One region of the Bacillus sp. PK3-067 genome, then DNA from elsewhere that is predicted to be linked to it. Evidence: riboswitches for the same ligand, from Rfam matches in the RefSeq annotation. Region 1 holds a riboswitch; each other region holds the start of a gene.
The links. A riboswitch is a leader RNA that binds a small molecule or an ion and turns the genes downstream of it on or off. The one in region 1 is predicted to bind S-adenosylmethionine.
Positions count from the first base shown of each region.

Region 2: linked by a shared signal. The riboswitch ahead of M1D73_RS16025 (M20 family metallopeptidase) and the one ahead of M1D73_RS13170 (ECF-type riboflavin transporter substrate-binding protein) in region 1 are both predicted to bind S-adenosylmethionine.
Region 3: linked by a shared signal. The riboswitch ahead of M1D73_RS21900 (bifunctional homocysteine S-methyltransferase/methylenetetrahydrofolate reductase) and the one ahead of M1D73_RS13170 (ECF-type riboflavin transporter substrate-binding protein) in region 1 are both predicted to bind S-adenosylmethionine.

Region 1 is NZ_CP096490.1:2,559,228-2,564,632, reverse strand. Features, by position in the region: gene M1D73_RS13175 (ABC transporter ATP-binding protein) at 1-1,140, opposite strand, end outside; gene M1D73_RS13170 (ECF-type riboflavin transporter substrate-binding protein) at 1,151-1,699, opposite strand; SAM riboswitch class I at 1,840-1,955, opposite strand; gene M1D73_RS13165 (aspartate/glutamate racemase family protein) at 2,109-2,789, shown strand; gene M1D73_RS13160 (macrolide family glycosyltransferase) at 2,880-4,067, opposite strand; gene lepB (signal peptidase I) at 4,326-4,856, opposite strand; gene M1D73_RS13150 (peptidoglycan D,D-transpeptidase FtsI family protein) at 4,933-5,405, opposite strand, start outside.
Region 2 is NZ_CP096490.1:3,121,503-3,126,907, forward strand. Features, by position in the region: gene M1D73_RS16010 (hypothetical protein) at 409-855, opposite strand; gene M1D73_RS16015 (SDR family oxidoreductase) at 1,180-1,944, opposite strand; gene M1D73_RS16020 (Lrp/AsnC family transcriptional regulator) at 2,114-2,554, shown strand; gene M1D73_RS16025 (M20 family metallopeptidase) at 2,721-3,926, opposite strand; SAM riboswitch class I at 4,015-4,116, opposite strand; gene M1D73_RS16030 (AAA domain-containing protein) at 4,193-5,405, opposite strand, start outside.
Region 3 is NZ_CP096490.1:4,256,153-4,261,557, reverse strand. Features, by position in the region: gene M1D73_RS21925 (class I SAM-dependent methyltransferase) at 1-108, shown strand, start outside; gene M1D73_RS21920 (ArsR/SmtB family transcription factor) at 251-541, opposite strand; gene M1D73_RS21915 (cysteine hydrolase family protein) at 975-1,487, opposite strand; gene metC (cystathionine beta-lyase) at 1,655-2,818, opposite strand; gene metI (cystathionine gamma-synthase/O-acetylhomoserine thiolyase) at 2,815-3,927, opposite strand; SAM riboswitch class I at 4,022-4,132, opposite strand; SAM riboswitch class I at 4,336-4,445, shown strand; gene M1D73_RS21900 (bifunctional homocysteine S-methyltransferase/methylenetetrahydrofolate reductase) at 4,516-5,405, shown strand, end outside.

The DNA.
Region 1 (5,405 bases):
CATCACGTAAGATATGATTTCCCCACGTTTACGAATAGACCAAGAACTAATATCTTCACCTTTTAACGCAATTTTCCCATTTTTCATTTTGTTTATACCTATAAGACTATGAGCTAATGTTGATTTCCCTGCTCCATTATGTCCTAACAGTGCCACAATTTCTCCTTCATATATTAAAAGGTTTACATTTTCTAATACTTTTTGTTTATTAGGGTATGAAAATGATAAATTCTCCACTTTAAGTAATTCCTTGTTTTTAGCATTCCTTTCTAATATGACTTGTTTCTCCATCCACTCTTTTATAACGTTGCTTACCTTTTCTTTTTGAAGGTTTTCCATTGGATATATTACGTCATTATTACGATCAAAATGTAATCTCTTTAATGCTTCGATGTAAATAGGCTCTCTTAAGCCAATACGTGGTAATATATTTGACGCTAAGATTTCTTTTGGTGTTCCCATCGCAATGACTTTACCTTCATCAATTAATATAACTTTGTCTAAATCCAGTTTTAAAATTTCTTCTATCCTATGTTCGATAATAACAATCGTTTTATTATACTGCTCATGTATATCTTTCATAAGTTCTATCGTATGTATGGCGCTTAGTGGATCTAAGTTCGCTAATGGTTCATCGAACAATAATATATCCGCATTTGTTGTTAATAAACCAGCAAGAGAAACTGTTTGCTTTTGACCTCCTGATAATTCATGTGGACTTTGTTTATGAAACGTATGCATCTTCACCTTTCTTAATGAGTCCGAAACAATCTTTTTCATGTTATCTTGCTTTACACATTCATTTTCTAAATAAAAAGCTACATCTTCTTCTACTGTCAGACCAATAAATTGAGCATCTTGATCTTGTAAAATTGTTCCTACCTGTTTACTTTGTTCAAAAATACTTCCTTCCCTTGGGTCTTTACCGGCAATTAAAACGTTACCTGTGCTATTCCCTTCGTAAGAAAATGGGATTAGCCCATTTATACAATGAGCTAATGTCGACTTTCCTGAACCACTTCGTCCAGCAATTAGCACTTTTTCCCCAGGGTATATATGAAAGGTAATATCACTTAAAGTAGGCTGCGCAGCATGCCCATATTGAAAGGTGAATTGTTCAAACGAAATAATTGGTTGCATGTTAACATCCCTACTTTTCAATTTTTAAATGTGTATGTTTCTTATTGGATTTCGCCAAACCAATTGTAAGTGGCAATCCAAGTACTAAGAAAACGATGACATCGGAAATTGTTGCTCCTAATACTTGTATAACAATTTTGTCAAATGGTTCTCCCATCACAATAATATCGAATGCCCCAGCAAATATAATAGCAATGACAATACCAACTAGCCCAGTAATTGCTAAATAAGAAATATCCCCCTTGTTAAACGACCCGTTTTTCACACTAAAACCAACTCTTTTTTGAATAAGCCCCATTGAAAAACCAATAATTCCTGAACTAATAACCCATCCCCACCAAATACCCCATCCAGCAATCGTATCTGTTACGGTATGACCGATAAGTCCGATTAACAGTCCTGCCACTGGACCAAATAATGCTCCAAAAACAGTTAATATAGCTAATGCTGGTTTAATAAATGTATTCGGTGCAATAGAAAATCCCCAAAGTCCTAATATCCCGTATAATGCTGCTCCAATACCGATTGCTACTACTAACTTTGTTGATAATTTATTCATGACAATTCCCCTCTCATATTAGTCAACTTTTATTACTCTATATTTAATTTAAAAATGAATTATGCATCGACACTCCCTTTCTATACAACAAAAAAATGACCTCTTACATAAGAGGTCACTTTCTTTCACTTTCAAGAATCCTCTTATCTTTCAAAAAACACATCGTGTCCTCTGCGGAATTAGCACCTTCCTATAAAATTGCATAGGGGTTGCTGAGGTTTCTTAGGGCCGTTCCCTCCACCTCTCTGGATAAGTATTAATTTGTAATTCGTATTATGGCACTAAAGAATGTAAATTTCAACACTTTTCTTACTATTTTTATTTTTTATTAAATAGCACATTTAAATCATTGTATTCTTATCGGAATTATGAAATAATGAATTCAAAATCGTTTCGGGAGGACTGCATTATGAAAGTTATTGGTTTGATTGGAGGATTAAGTTGGGAATCTACATCATTATACTATAAACATATTAATACACTTACACTCTCTCAATACGATCAAAATGCGAAGCTAATTTTATATAGTATGGACTTTGGTGAAGTAACTACTTTATTACAAAACCATCAATATGAAGAAGTGAAAAATGAACTAGTTACAGTTGCAAAGAAAGTTGAAAAATCTGGGGCTGAATGTTTATTAATGTGTTCAAATACTGTACATCTATTTGCCGAGGAGGTAGAACAAGCAATATCTATCCCGCTTCTTCACATTGGTGATGTAAGTGCTAAAGAAATGGTAGAACAGAATATAAAACGTATCGGACTATTAGGAACAAAACAAACGATGGAGCAAGATTTCTATAAATCACGATTAGCGAAATATAACATTGAGACAATTATCCCAAATGACGAGGAAAGAACTTTTATCCACCATGTCATATTAGATGAATTAAGTAGAGGGATCATTTCAGAAACATCTAAAAAAAGGTTATTACAAATTACAAAATCATTAATTCAAAACGGTGCTGAAGGTATATTATTAGGCTGCACTGAAATACCTTTACTCATCTCCCAAAATGATCTTACTGTTCCCGTTTTTGATACTGCTTTTTTACATGCAAATACTGCTGTACAATTTGCTGGATAAGAATACACAAGCATAAAGGTGAGAACCTCTATGCTTGTATACAGTTACGACTATTTATCCCGCTATTTGCAGGCAGTAAAGCCCCACCAATTAAAGTTTTACTTTATTTAAAAGAGATTCAATAACTGCAATCGCTTCTTTTGAACCACCACATTCTAAAAAGCTATCATTAAGTTTTCTTATACCATATTTATACTTTTCATTTGAAAGTACATCTGTTACGGCCTCTTTTAAAGTGTGTACATTAACATGTTCTTTCAATAGTCTATGTGCCGCTTCAAGCTCAGTTAATCTTTGCGCTATCATTGGCTGATCTTTATCATGCGGTATTATTACAAATGGGACATTATAATGAATGGCATCGTGTACACTATTCATACCACCATGTGTAATAAAAACATCTGCTTCATTTAATATTTCTGATTGAGGTACGTATGGAGCAATTATAAAATTATCTGGTGCTTCCTTAATTTTAGAAATATCATTTCTATCACCAATTGCCATTACAACTATCCCATCAAAATCTGAAAAAGTATCAATACAAGTATTAAAGAATGGTTCGAGTCCTTCAAGCAGTGTTCCCATTGAAATATAAATAACTTTCTTTTCTTTAAGTGATTCCAGTAGAAACTTTATATTTGTTTTACGCTTTGAAATACTCGGTCCAATAAAAATGTTATTTTCCCCGAACGATTCGCTATTAGGTTGGAAATAACGACTTGTGTATACGAGACAAACATCACCCTTATTATTCATAAATTGAAGATTATTCTTTGGTTTTACTCCAAATTTATGTTCCATCTGATTTAGTAATTTTTCAGAGATTTCCTCTGGTTGAAATGGCATATCTGCATTTGGATGAAAAGGTAATGTCTTCAAAAATTCTGGCGGAATTAAAAATATAGGTGAGGACACTACACCTGGAACTTGTAAATATTCCTTTACTAACTCTCCTGCGCCAAATATATCATAAATTACGAAATCAAAATTTATACTTTCATATAATTGTTTCGTAATTTCTAATATATATAAAGAAGTTTGAACATGCACATGAAAGAAAGCATTTAACCCAGATGAGGTTTCAGCATCAATAGAAATCTCTTTTAATAGATCCGGATGAGTATGTACAGTAGCTCCTAAATCTTCAATTCTATCCTTAAAGTTTGCCGTTGTAATATAATGTACGTTATCGCCTCGTTCAGTAAAGGCTTTTACTAAATTTAATGTAGGGTTTACATGCCCCTCTGCTGGAAAATTAACTACTAAAATATTTAGCACTTATTCCTCACTCCTTACATTTCACTGTTTTAATTAAGCATACTGTTATTTGTACAAGTAATCTTCCCCTAATAGTCCTAATATGCTTGCTACATTATATTGATAAATAATTTTCAGTCATCAACATAAAAAAAGCATCTACCTATGTAGATGCCTAACCGTGATAAGGAGTGTTCTGTGAGGTTAGAACAAGCGTTTCTGCTTGTCCTATGCTATCAATATATGATTTATTTTATAAAATGTGAATCGTTAATAGAATTATTTTATCCATTTTATATGATCAAATGGATAAAATACCATTTCTACTTTACCTATTATATTTGATTCATCAATAAGTCCAAGTGTATTCCTACTATCTTTACTATGATTACGATTATCACCTAACACAAATAATTTATGCGTAGGAACTTTTATTTCTCTAAAATTTGAAAAACGATTGGATACTTGTGACATATCTAAATGTATATACGACTCATCACGCTTTTTACCGTTAATAAATACCTCATCCTCTTTTAGTTGTATGTTATCCCCCGATAATCCAATAATTCGTTTCACATAGTAAGTAGGCGCGTCTTCTTTTTTTATAATGACAACATCTCCATGATGAAAAGACGATAAACAGACGTTTACCTTATTAACAAGTATATAATCTTTTTCATTCAAAGTAGGTTGCATCGAAATTCCTTCTACCATACAAAATAAAAAGGACTTATTAATAAAAATAACCCCTATTATAATGAATATGTAGCTACATATGTTCCTCCAATATTTTAGAATAAACAGCTTCATATATACCCCATTTCTAATCTATTCCCAGATAAAAACGCCTCTAGTTTACAGGAATGCTAGAGACGTTTCGTACATTTTAATTCTCTTTAGAGGCATCTGTTTTTGGCGCTTCACCAGTTAATCTCTTATTTTTCAAATCAAAATAAGCATCTAAAACTTCTTTTCCAATATCGGAGTTAATGCCCGATTTATCATTTTCAACCCATGGTACTACAACAGAAAATGCTACTTCTGGATCATCATATGGCGCATATCCAGCCAATGTTAAGTTATAACATTCTCTACGATCACCTTTCGCATTTCGCCCAATTTCATTTTCTCCACCATATACAGTTTGTGCGGTCCCTGTTTTACCAGCTGGTTTATATGGTGCTTTTTGGAATGCTCTTACTCCCGTTCCATCTCCCTCTTGAAATACTTTTCTAAATCCTTCTTTTACTTGATTAATATATTCTTGTTTCATATCGATTCTATTTAAAACAACGGGTTCTATTGATTGTACTACTTTACCAACCTCATCTTTTTGAACGGTTTGTTCTCTAATCTCTT
Region 2 (5,405 bases), 560 kb from region 1:
TTTATCATGTGATATGTCAAAGATTCCTTCTTTTTGGGAGCCACTCGCAAATTTATAACAATAGGCAGCTCAAAATGAAATAACTAAATTAGACACGTTAAAGCTCTTTCAACTTATTAAAGCTATTGAAATTGTTAAAAGCATATCATTTGAACAAGATAAACAAGAGGTTTCATGAATAAGATTGTAGTTTTGCGGTACTGATGCTATAAGTGTGAGTAATGAAAAACTCATTTTTTTATTTTGGGGTAATTCTAAATTCTTAAGTTGATGGGTATAGGGTATCGCCAGTATTTTGGAAAAATCCACGCTAAGCAAAATATTAGTAACATTAAGTTATGACACCGTTTGTTATAAAAAAATCCCCAAAAACCGATTTCTAAATTAGGAAACCGACTTTAAGACATCTTATTCAATATTTAATAATCGTTTATATCTTTCTATTCTTTCCTTTGCTACCCTTAATCTTTCGTTTTTTAATAAACTCTCATGCCTCTGTTGTGATGAAAAACCAGTCACTTCGAGAATATTTATTTCAACATTAAAATTCCAATCATTTATTTTATAATCAATGGGATACTCAATTTGACCAATATCCTGTTCAGCGTCTACTGCTATATATTTACCATCTTTTAAAAAGAACTTATAGCTTAACCCAATTGTATATATCCCTAACAATTCTCCTAATTCAGAATGCGTTATCTTTAATACCTCTCCACGCACTTCAATGTCCTCATTGTTAATTAAATTATTTGCAAATGATTTTTTATCTTTAACAAGATAAAAATAATCAGTGTTACCTACAACTACAGTTTGATCTAATTCATACCAACTTGGTTTCCAGTTAAAAATCATAATACAACACCTCTAAAAGTGATTATTCAACTACTTAGGGGACTGGTGGCAAAACGCGGATTTTATCCGCTAAGATAGTTACTAAAAGTAAAATGTAATCTTTACTACTGTAAAAAAATAAATAGTTCCACGCAAAAGATGTTAGTTGACGTAAAATTCGTTATAGGAAACTAATTTTTAATATTAAAGCAAACTCTTCCCCGAACAGAGAGGAGTTTGCTTTTTTAGCATGCTTACCTTTCTATAAATTACTAGTTATGAAACAAGGATCGTTTCATAACTAGTAATTTACTTGATTATCTTGATGGGTATGGAGTAGTGCCCCTATAAACAAAACCCTCCAGAGACATCTATAATCTGCCCTGTTACCCAGCGGCTATCAGAAGAAGCAAGGAATGCTACTGCATCTGCAATATCTTCAACTTGCCCTATTCGTCCGAACACAGATGAGTTTTTAGCAAAATTTCGTATTTCCGGATCATCTAGCAATTTTGCATTGATATCTGTCTTCGTATATCCAGGCATAATTGTATTCACTGTTATACCTCTTTCTCCAAGATGTTTAGCTAGAGGCAGTGTCATCGTATTTAATGCACCTTTACTTAAGCCGTATGCAATGGACCCTGTAAAACCAAGTCGTACTTCAGCTGATGAAATGTTAATCACACGGCCCTCTGCTCGTATTAATGGTAATGTTTGCTGAATTAAAAAGAATGGTGCTTTCATATTTACAGACATAATTTCATCAAAAACTTCTTCTGTCGTATTTTCAATCGTTCCTTGTGTACCTATCCCTGCATTGTTTACTAAAATATCAATCTCTGATGTACCAACTTTTATTTGTAATTCATTCTTTAACTGTTTTACTAGCTTTTTGACACCATCAATTGAATTAAGTTCAGCTTCAATTAAGAACGCTTTTCCTCCATTAGATTCAATCTCACTAATCGTTTCATCTGCAGCTGTTTTATTTCGGCCGTAGTGAATCGCAACTAATGCTCCATCTTTCGCCAATCTCATCGCAATCGCACGGCCAATTCCACGACTCGCTCCTGTTACTAACGCTACTTTTCCATCAAGATTCTTCATTTTTTCCATCCTTCCTAAATTTCCGTTTGATAAAAACCTATACTTATATTTTCATGTAAACACCAATCATTTTAAATATAGATTTATAGGTAATTTAGTCCATTCGCTTATGATATTATAGTTATAATTCGTAATTTACTTTAGAAAACAAAAATAAGGAGGCTACACAATGCAAAACGCCGTAAAACTGGATGAAATCGATCATAAAATTATGAACTTGTTGTATGAAAATGCGAGAATTTCTGTTTCAGAAATAGGACGAATTATATCCATGACGCAACCTGCTGTAAAAGAACGTATTAACAAGCTTGAAGATCAAGGAGTTATAGCGGCTTATCGAACGAAATTTGAGCCTTCCAAAATTAATAAAAACATTCAAGCATTCATCATGTTTAAAACGAGCCAATGCTCTGATTTTATTCAATTTTGTAATGCCGCTCCTGAAGTAACAGATTTATATCGAATTAGTGGGGAATTTAATTATATGATGAAGGTCATGAGCGATTCGATGGATTCCCTCGCTGCGTTTTTAGACTCGTTAATGCAATTCGGATTATCATCTCCTTTAATTGTTTTAAAGAGTGAGTTCGAGGAGAAATTGTCATTCTAATAAAGGGATACGTATTATCCTCACTAACAGTAAAATTTTCTCTTTCTTGAGAAAAACCAACAAAATCAATGATTAGTAACAAAAAAAGAACATTGATTTTCAATGTTCTTTTTTATATCTCTACTTATTAATTAGATTGCTATTCGAAAAAAGCACCTTAATCCCCTTACCCTTGATTCCTCTGCGCCTCTCTAAACTCCTCCTTGACCTTCTCTAACAACCCTTCTTCCGTAATTAATCGATACGCCGTATTTGCTAATGCTTTTGCCGATGTAATTAATGCTTTATCTCCAAGTTCTGAACGTGCTGCTTCTCTAAATTCATTCGTATGTGCAATTAAATCATCTGGTCCGATTTTAATGTACGGATGAATTGTCGGTACAACTTGACTTACGTTTCCTGCGTCGGTTGAACCAATACCCACTCTTTCTTTACGGTTTACGTCTTCGCCTAATAATTCTAGTTCTTCTGCTACGACGTCGTTATATGTTTTTGTTACGAGTAGTTCATCGATTTCATTTTGGAATTGATGGATTTTCACTTTTGTGCCTGTTGCTAACGCTGCTCCCTGTGCGATATTTCTTACTTTTTCTGTTACTTCCGCACATCTTTTTCTCGTTGCTGCGCGGATGAAGAATCTTGCTGCAGCGTAGTCCGGAATAATGTTAGGTGCTTTTCCGCCCTCTGTAATAACACCATGAATTCTTACATCTGACGGAAGTTGTTGGCGAAGTGCGTTAATACCGTTATAGAGCTGAATAACCGCATCTAATGCGTTAATCCCTTCTTCTGGCGAAGCTGCAGCGTGAGCTGTTTTTCCGTAAAAATGAAAATCAAGTGGATCGACTGCTAGTGAAGGACTCGTTGTCGCTGTCTTTCCGCTCGGATGAATCATAAGCGCCGCATCAATGTCTTTAAATAAACCTGCCTTTACATAACTTGATTTCGCGCTACCATTTGGCCCGCCTTCTTCTGCTGGTGTACCAAACACAACAACTTCCCCGCCAATTTCTTCAAGCGTTTCTGATAATGCGATTGCTGCTGCAACACTAATTGTGCCGATTAAATTGTGACCACACGCATGGCCTAGTCCTGGTAAAGCGTCGTACTCCGCTAAAAATGCGATTGCTGGTCCTTGTTTTCCAGAGCTTTTTCGCGCGATAAATCCCGTTTCATGTCCAGCTATATTGTGCTGCAACTGAAATCCTGCACTGCCTAGCAATAAACTTAACGTTCTAGATGCATAAAACTCTTGGTTACCAATCTCTGGATTCGCATGAATATCATGACTTGTTTCTATGTACTTTTCCTTATTTCTTTCGATACTCTCTTCAATTGTTTTTCTTTGTGACGTTACTCCTGTCGCTCCCATTGTTCTTCCTCCTTTTATTTTCACGTAAAAAAGCCTCTTTCTAAAAGATAGAAAGAGGCTTCTGTATATACAGTCAAAATGAGCTTCTTTCTTATCTTTCAAGTTACCTTGCTGGAATTGGCACAGTATTCATAACGAATCCGCTGCCGAGGTATCATAGGGCCAGTCCCTCCACCTCTCGTGATAAGAATTTTCATAAAATTATATTAAATTATTTTTTATTCTAAGTTCATTCCAAGTAAAAGTCAAGGAATTCCTATCCGAATTTACCGAATATCTAAAAATCCTTTTAATACACCAATTGTTTCTGGTGCTTGCAGTCTTGCACATACGTACGGAAATTCCGTGCTACCTTCAAATATCATTTGAGATGTGAGCGGTGCGCCTGCCCAGAAGATTTCATCATCAATTACGATAAACGGGAATGCTTTATTTTGTCTTTGTAACTTTACATTTTTCAGTGGAACTGGTCCATCACTATAAACTATTATTTGTGCATTTGTACGCATGAACGCTTGCCATACTCGTTTATCTACTTGTTTTGTACTTGGAAGTGAAATAATAATTTTTCGTTTTGCGGCTAAAATATCTTTTAATAGCCCTTTCGGCTCTTCAAGATTCATTTCCATAAACCAGCGTAAACGTTTCGAAATTTTCCGTTCCCACAATTGTCTTGATGTCGTGCGATCACACACATCTCCATGACGTTCTATATGAGCTGTTAATTGCGATAACGCTTGTTTTCTAGAAAGATTTTTACGCATATAATGGCAATCTGATAATTGAATGAACTTCCCTCTCGCTCTTGTCACTGCTACATTGACGAGGCGATGGTTTTTATGGTCAAAGAATAGTACGCCAGGTCGTTCTTGTGGATAACTGTCAACCGTATCAAAGATCATCATATCTCTTTCAGAACCTTGGAACTTATGAACTGTAGCCGCTAAAACTGGTATGTGTTGATATTTCGTTCTCTGCAACATTTCTCTAATACACGTCGATAAAAAGCGTGACTGCGCCCTGTAAGGTGTCACAACACCAATTGATTGAATACCGTCTAACAATCCGATTAACATCATTTGCATCGCTACTAAACCAGACATAATGTTAAAACGTGAACCAGAAGCAGCATCTTTTAACGAAAAAGCTCCCATTTGGCTCGTATCAAATAAAACACTCGCTTCATTTGCGAACGGTTGCAATTGCGCAAGTTCTTTACGCTCTGAAACAGACGGATGATCGTATACTCTATTTTTATAAATAAACGAATTCGTAAACTTCGATATATCCGCATGCATACGTCTTTGTTCCTGCAACATAAATAGGTTTGGGTGTGCTTCTGATTTATTAACAGACTCAACAATCCCAGCGTGGTAAAACATATCTTCCCCAAGCCATTTGCGAACAAGTTCATGATTTGCCATCGCAATTGGAGGTAACTGTAAAAAGTCACCGCAAACGACGATACGTTTCCCAAGT
Region 3 (5,405 bases), 1.7 Mb from region 1:
GCAGTTCGTTCTATGATTTTAAATGGAGGAGTAGGGAGTTCGTTTGATGTTGTTATACATACAAAAGATATGCAACATTTACATTTGGATCAGTATGTAACAATATAAAAAACAAGACACAGTATATACTGTGTCTTGTTTTTTAATACGACTTATGTAGTATTATATATTTCCTCTCATGATATATATTTATATTAAAGATATGAGATAAAAAATATAGAATACGTTCTTTTTCTGCGATTATTAGTCCCTAACCTAATAATACACGAACGAGTTGAATGATTGTTTCATTCTCTACTTTGTAATAAATTTCCAATCCTTTTCTTTCACTAGAAACGATTTTAGCGCTTTTTAATTTTGCTAAATGCTGTGAAATTGTAGATTGTGGCATGTTTAAGCCAGTATACATTGTAGAAACGTTGCTTGGACCGCGCTCGATTAATCCTTTTACGATACATAAACGAACAGGATGAGCTAGCACTTTTAATAATTCTGCATTACTTTCATATAGTTCTAATTCTTTTTGAAAGGTTTCTAACATGTTCTTTTCCACCTCCGTGTGAGCTATTATACCATACTATACATACCAAAAATTTAAAGAAAAGAAAATAGTTGTTGCAGAAAAAAAGTCCTAAAGTAAAGAAATTGTAAGAAAAGAGACCCGGATGTAAATAAAATAGGTAAATTAGCATGTTTTTGTAAAATGACATTTTTGGGTGAAAATTTCGATGCGTTTTAAAAATTGAAAGATATAGATATATTTGTAACACAATTTTATCATGATTTTCTTATTCTTTCAAATGAATATACGAAATTTTTAAAATAATATGACAAAGGAATTATAATGATATATATAGAATATAAAACAGGTTAAAAGAAAAGAAGCTGAATGTCATTCGCTTCTTTATGGTGATAATGAAATATTTGATTACGGCTGATAAATCTTAGGATGATCAAGTCATTAGTCATTTATTCTAAAATTCATCTTTTAGCAACGTTAAAAATCTGTGATTCCATATGTTCTCATAAAAATCAATTGTCTCTTTTGCGGACATAAAAGGATTATTCAACGTAGAGGTTGTTTTCTGTCCCATAAAGTTTTCGTATCCTAGCCCGTGGGCAAACTTAATCGTTGCATCCATACAGTACTCTGTTTGGGCGCCACAAAATTCAATGCGATTTACAGATAATTGATCTAAAATTTCTTTTAAGTTTGTTTTATAAAATGAATTTGCATGTGTTTTTCTTACAAAAAAATCTTGTTCTTGAACATCTAGATCGGTATGAATAGCCCAAAGTTCTTTCTCGGGTACTAAATCATCATCACAATGTTGAACAAAAAGGATTGGTTTATTTAATTTTCTATATGAATAAATTCTTTTATTTACTTTTTTTAGTAAGTTCTGTAAATCAAATAAATGCTCCTCGCTATAACATACGCCATTTTGTAAATCGATAACGATTAAAATATCTGCACAAGTATCCATTATTTTCACCCCTTTTTATTTCTTAATATATCAATTAATCCATTATTTAGAAATAGATGATATACTTTTATTTTTTATGGACTATAAGAAAAGAAGAAATTCAAATGAATATAGCTAAACCGCATAAAAAGAAGATATGAAAACCTAATCTCATATCTTCTTTTTCTCTATGCATTTACAGGTTCTTCTACATAAGAAAGGGCATTTTCAAAATCGGATATTAAATCGTTAACATTTTCAAGACCGACTGATAACCGAAGTAATGAATTAGATATTCCTCTTTTATCACGAGCTTCTTGCGACAGTGCTGCATGTGACATTTTTGCTGGATAAGAAAGAATTGACTCTACAGCTCCTAAACTAACTGCAAAAACAGGCAATTTTACTTTTGATAAAAATTTGCGGAGTGCATCTTCTGACTGCAAAGTAAACGATAAGACCGCTCCAGCTGATGTTGCTTGAGATTGTTGAATATCAAATCCGAGATGAGTTTGTAATCCCGGATAATAGACATTTTTTACTTTAGAGTGCTCTTGTAAATAATGTGCGATTTTATTGGCATTTTTAGCTGAATGTTCGAGGCGTACATGCAATGTTTTTAGACCGCGAAGTACGAGAGAACAATCTTGAGGTCCTAAAATAGCACCGAATGCATTTTGTAAAAATCCAAGCTTTTGAGCGAGTTCTGAATCTTTTACTACTGCTAATCCGGCAGTAACATCACTATGACCAGCAATAAATTTTGTAGCACTATGAAGAACGACATCAGCTCCAAGTTCAAGTGGTTTTTGGAATAGTGGTGTCAAAAATGTATTATCAACAAAAGTAAGAGCCCCAATAGATTTTGCGAGTTTAGAAACCTCGCGAATATCTGTCACTTTTAAAAGTGGGTTAGAAGGTGTTTCTACATAAAAGAGCTTTGTATTTGGTTTAATGTTTTGTTTTATTTCTTCTAAATTGGTCATATCAACAAATGTATGTGAAACACCGTAACGGGAGAGTACCTCAGTTATCACTCGGTAAGTGCCTCCGTACACATCTTCTGAAATGAGTACGTGATCACCTTGTGAAAGAAGGAGGAATGCAGTGGAAATCGCTGCAATGCCTGATGCAAAGGCGAATCCTTTTGTTCCGCCTTCTAATAAAGCAATGATATCTTCAAGAGCTTCACGAGTTGGGTTTCCTGACCTGCTATAGTCATATTTTCCGAACGTATCTACATCAAACTGGTGAAAAGTTGATGTGTTATAAATAGGAACGTTCACAGCGCCTGTTTGCGAGTCGTGTTTATATTGGTTGTGTAGTAAGAGTGTATCTATAGAATAGCTCATATTCTTACACCTTCTTTTACGAGTTTAATTGCTTGCTTTAAGTCTTGAATTAAATCGTTACTATTTTCAATGCCAACTGAGAATCGAAGAAGACGATTGCATACGCCGTTTGCTGTTCTAATTTCTTCAGGAATATCAGCATGTGTTTGCGTTGCTGGATAAGTCATTAAACTTTCTACACCACCAAGACTTTCGGCAAATGTAATTAAGGATAAAGATTGTAAGAATGGATTAATCCAAGCTTCATCTTTAAGGCGGAATGAGATCATGCCACCTCTTCCTGGATAAAATACATCTGTCACCCCGTCTTCATCATTTAAATACGCAACAACTGCTTTCGCATTTTCTTCATGTTGCCTCATGCGAAGCGCTAACGTTTTCATACCGCGAATTAATAACCATGAGTCAAATGGGCTTAAAACTGCACCTGATGCATTATGATAATGAGCGATTTCCTCGCAAAGTTCCTTTCCTTTTGCAACGACAAGCCCGCTTAGTACATCGTTATGTCCCCCTAAATATTTCGTTGCGCTATGAAGTACAATGTCAGCACCTTCTGTTAATGGTTGCTGTATATAAGGTGTGTAGAAAGTGTTGTCTACAATAAGGAGTAGTCCGTTCCTTTTCGCTACAGTTGCGACAGCAGCAATATCAGTAACTTGCATTAATGGATTAGTTGGAGTTTCTATGAAAATAGCCTTCGTTTCAGTTGTGATAGCTTGCTCAATTTGTTTAATAGACTGTGTATTTACGTATCTACATCGAACATTCCACTTTTTTTCATGCTCAGAAAATAATCGATACGTTCCCCCGTATAAATCTTCAGATACAATAAGTTCGTCTCCAGAGCGGAATAGAGAAAGGACGAGGAGAACAGCCGCCATCCCTGAACTACAGGCATAACCTTGTTCGCCATATTCTAAGTCTGCGATCGCCTGTTCTAAAAGACCTCGAGTTGGATTGCCAGTTCGTGAATAGTCAAAGCCAGTAGATTTACCAATTCCTTCGTGACGATAAGCGGTTGAGAAATAAACTGGTGGATTAACCGTTCCGGTTGTAGTTTCACTGCGATTTCCGATTTGTGCTAGTTTTGTTTCGATTGTTGACATATGAAAATTCCTCCTTTTTAAATTGAAACATTAAGTGAATATAAAATAAAAAAAGCCTTCTAAGAAGAAGGCTTTCGGTTTGAATAGAGTCTTCTTCTCATCTGTCAAATCTTTCACAATTTGCTGGAATTAGCACCTTATTAACAAAATGTTAATGGTTGCTGAGGCGTCACAGGGCCAGTCCCTCTACCTCTCTAGATAAGAATGTTCGTATGAAATTTTTATTATGTTTTTAACTTTACAATAAAATATAACTGAATTGCAACTTTATTTTAAATAATTTTTATTTTTCCGCAAGTGTCATTGACTTTTACTTTTGTGCATGCTAAATTTATTAAAAAATTAACAAACATTGTTAAAAGGGGAACGCATTTCCTTTTAGCTACATAAATAAAATAATAAAGACAACTCTTATTGAGAGCGGTGGAGGGAAAGGCCCTGTGAAACCCGGCAACCTTCAAACGAAATGTTTGAAACGGTGCTAATACCTGCAAAACGAATGTTTTGCATAATAAGAGGAGGAACGATTATGTCCCCCTCTTCAAAGTGAAGAGGGGGTTTTTATATTGATAGAAATGAGGGAGAGTCGTGAAATTACTAGATTTATTATCAAAAGGAATTGTAATAGGTGATGGTGCGGTTGGGACGTTATTGCATTCACATGGTTTGCAAAGTAGCTTTGAAGAATTGAATGTATCTGATCCAGACTTAATTATATCGATTCATAAACAATATGTAGCTGCTGGAGCAGATGTAATTCAAACGAATACGTATGGAGCAAATGAGGCGAAATTACGTATGTATGGTTTAGAAAATCAAGTTACAGAAATTAATAGAGCGGCAGTAAAACTAGCGAAAGCATCTGTGACAGATAAAAATGCAATTTTAGGAACAATTGGTGGTATGAAACATATCGGAGCTGTTACAACGACTGATATGGAAAGAGAGTTTATGTTACTTGAACAGGCAGGGGCTTTACTAGAAGAACAGGTTGATGGATTACTATTAGAAACTTTTTACGATGAATTTGAATTACTTCATGCCGTTAAAGTATTGCGTAAGCAAACGAATATTCCAATTGTTGCGCAATTAGCGTTACATGAAGCAGGTACGACTCAAAATGGAAATGATGTCAATGAAATATTAAAGCAACTTATAGATTACGGTGCAAATGTTGTTGGATTGAATTGTCAACTAGGGCCGCTTCATATGACGGAAGCTTTCAAAATGATATCGATTCCTCAAAATGGCTATTTATCAGCATACCCAAATGCAGGCCTCCCGAATTATGTGGATGGACGTTACGTATATGAGGGAAGTCCAGCTTATTTTGAAGCGATGACACCGAGATTTATTGAGCAAGGTATTCGGTTATTGGGTGGTTGTTGTGGTACGACTCCAGAACATATTCAAAGTATGAAGCGCGCTGTTGCGAATATTACCCCTGTAATAGAAAAAGACACGATTCAAAGGCCGAA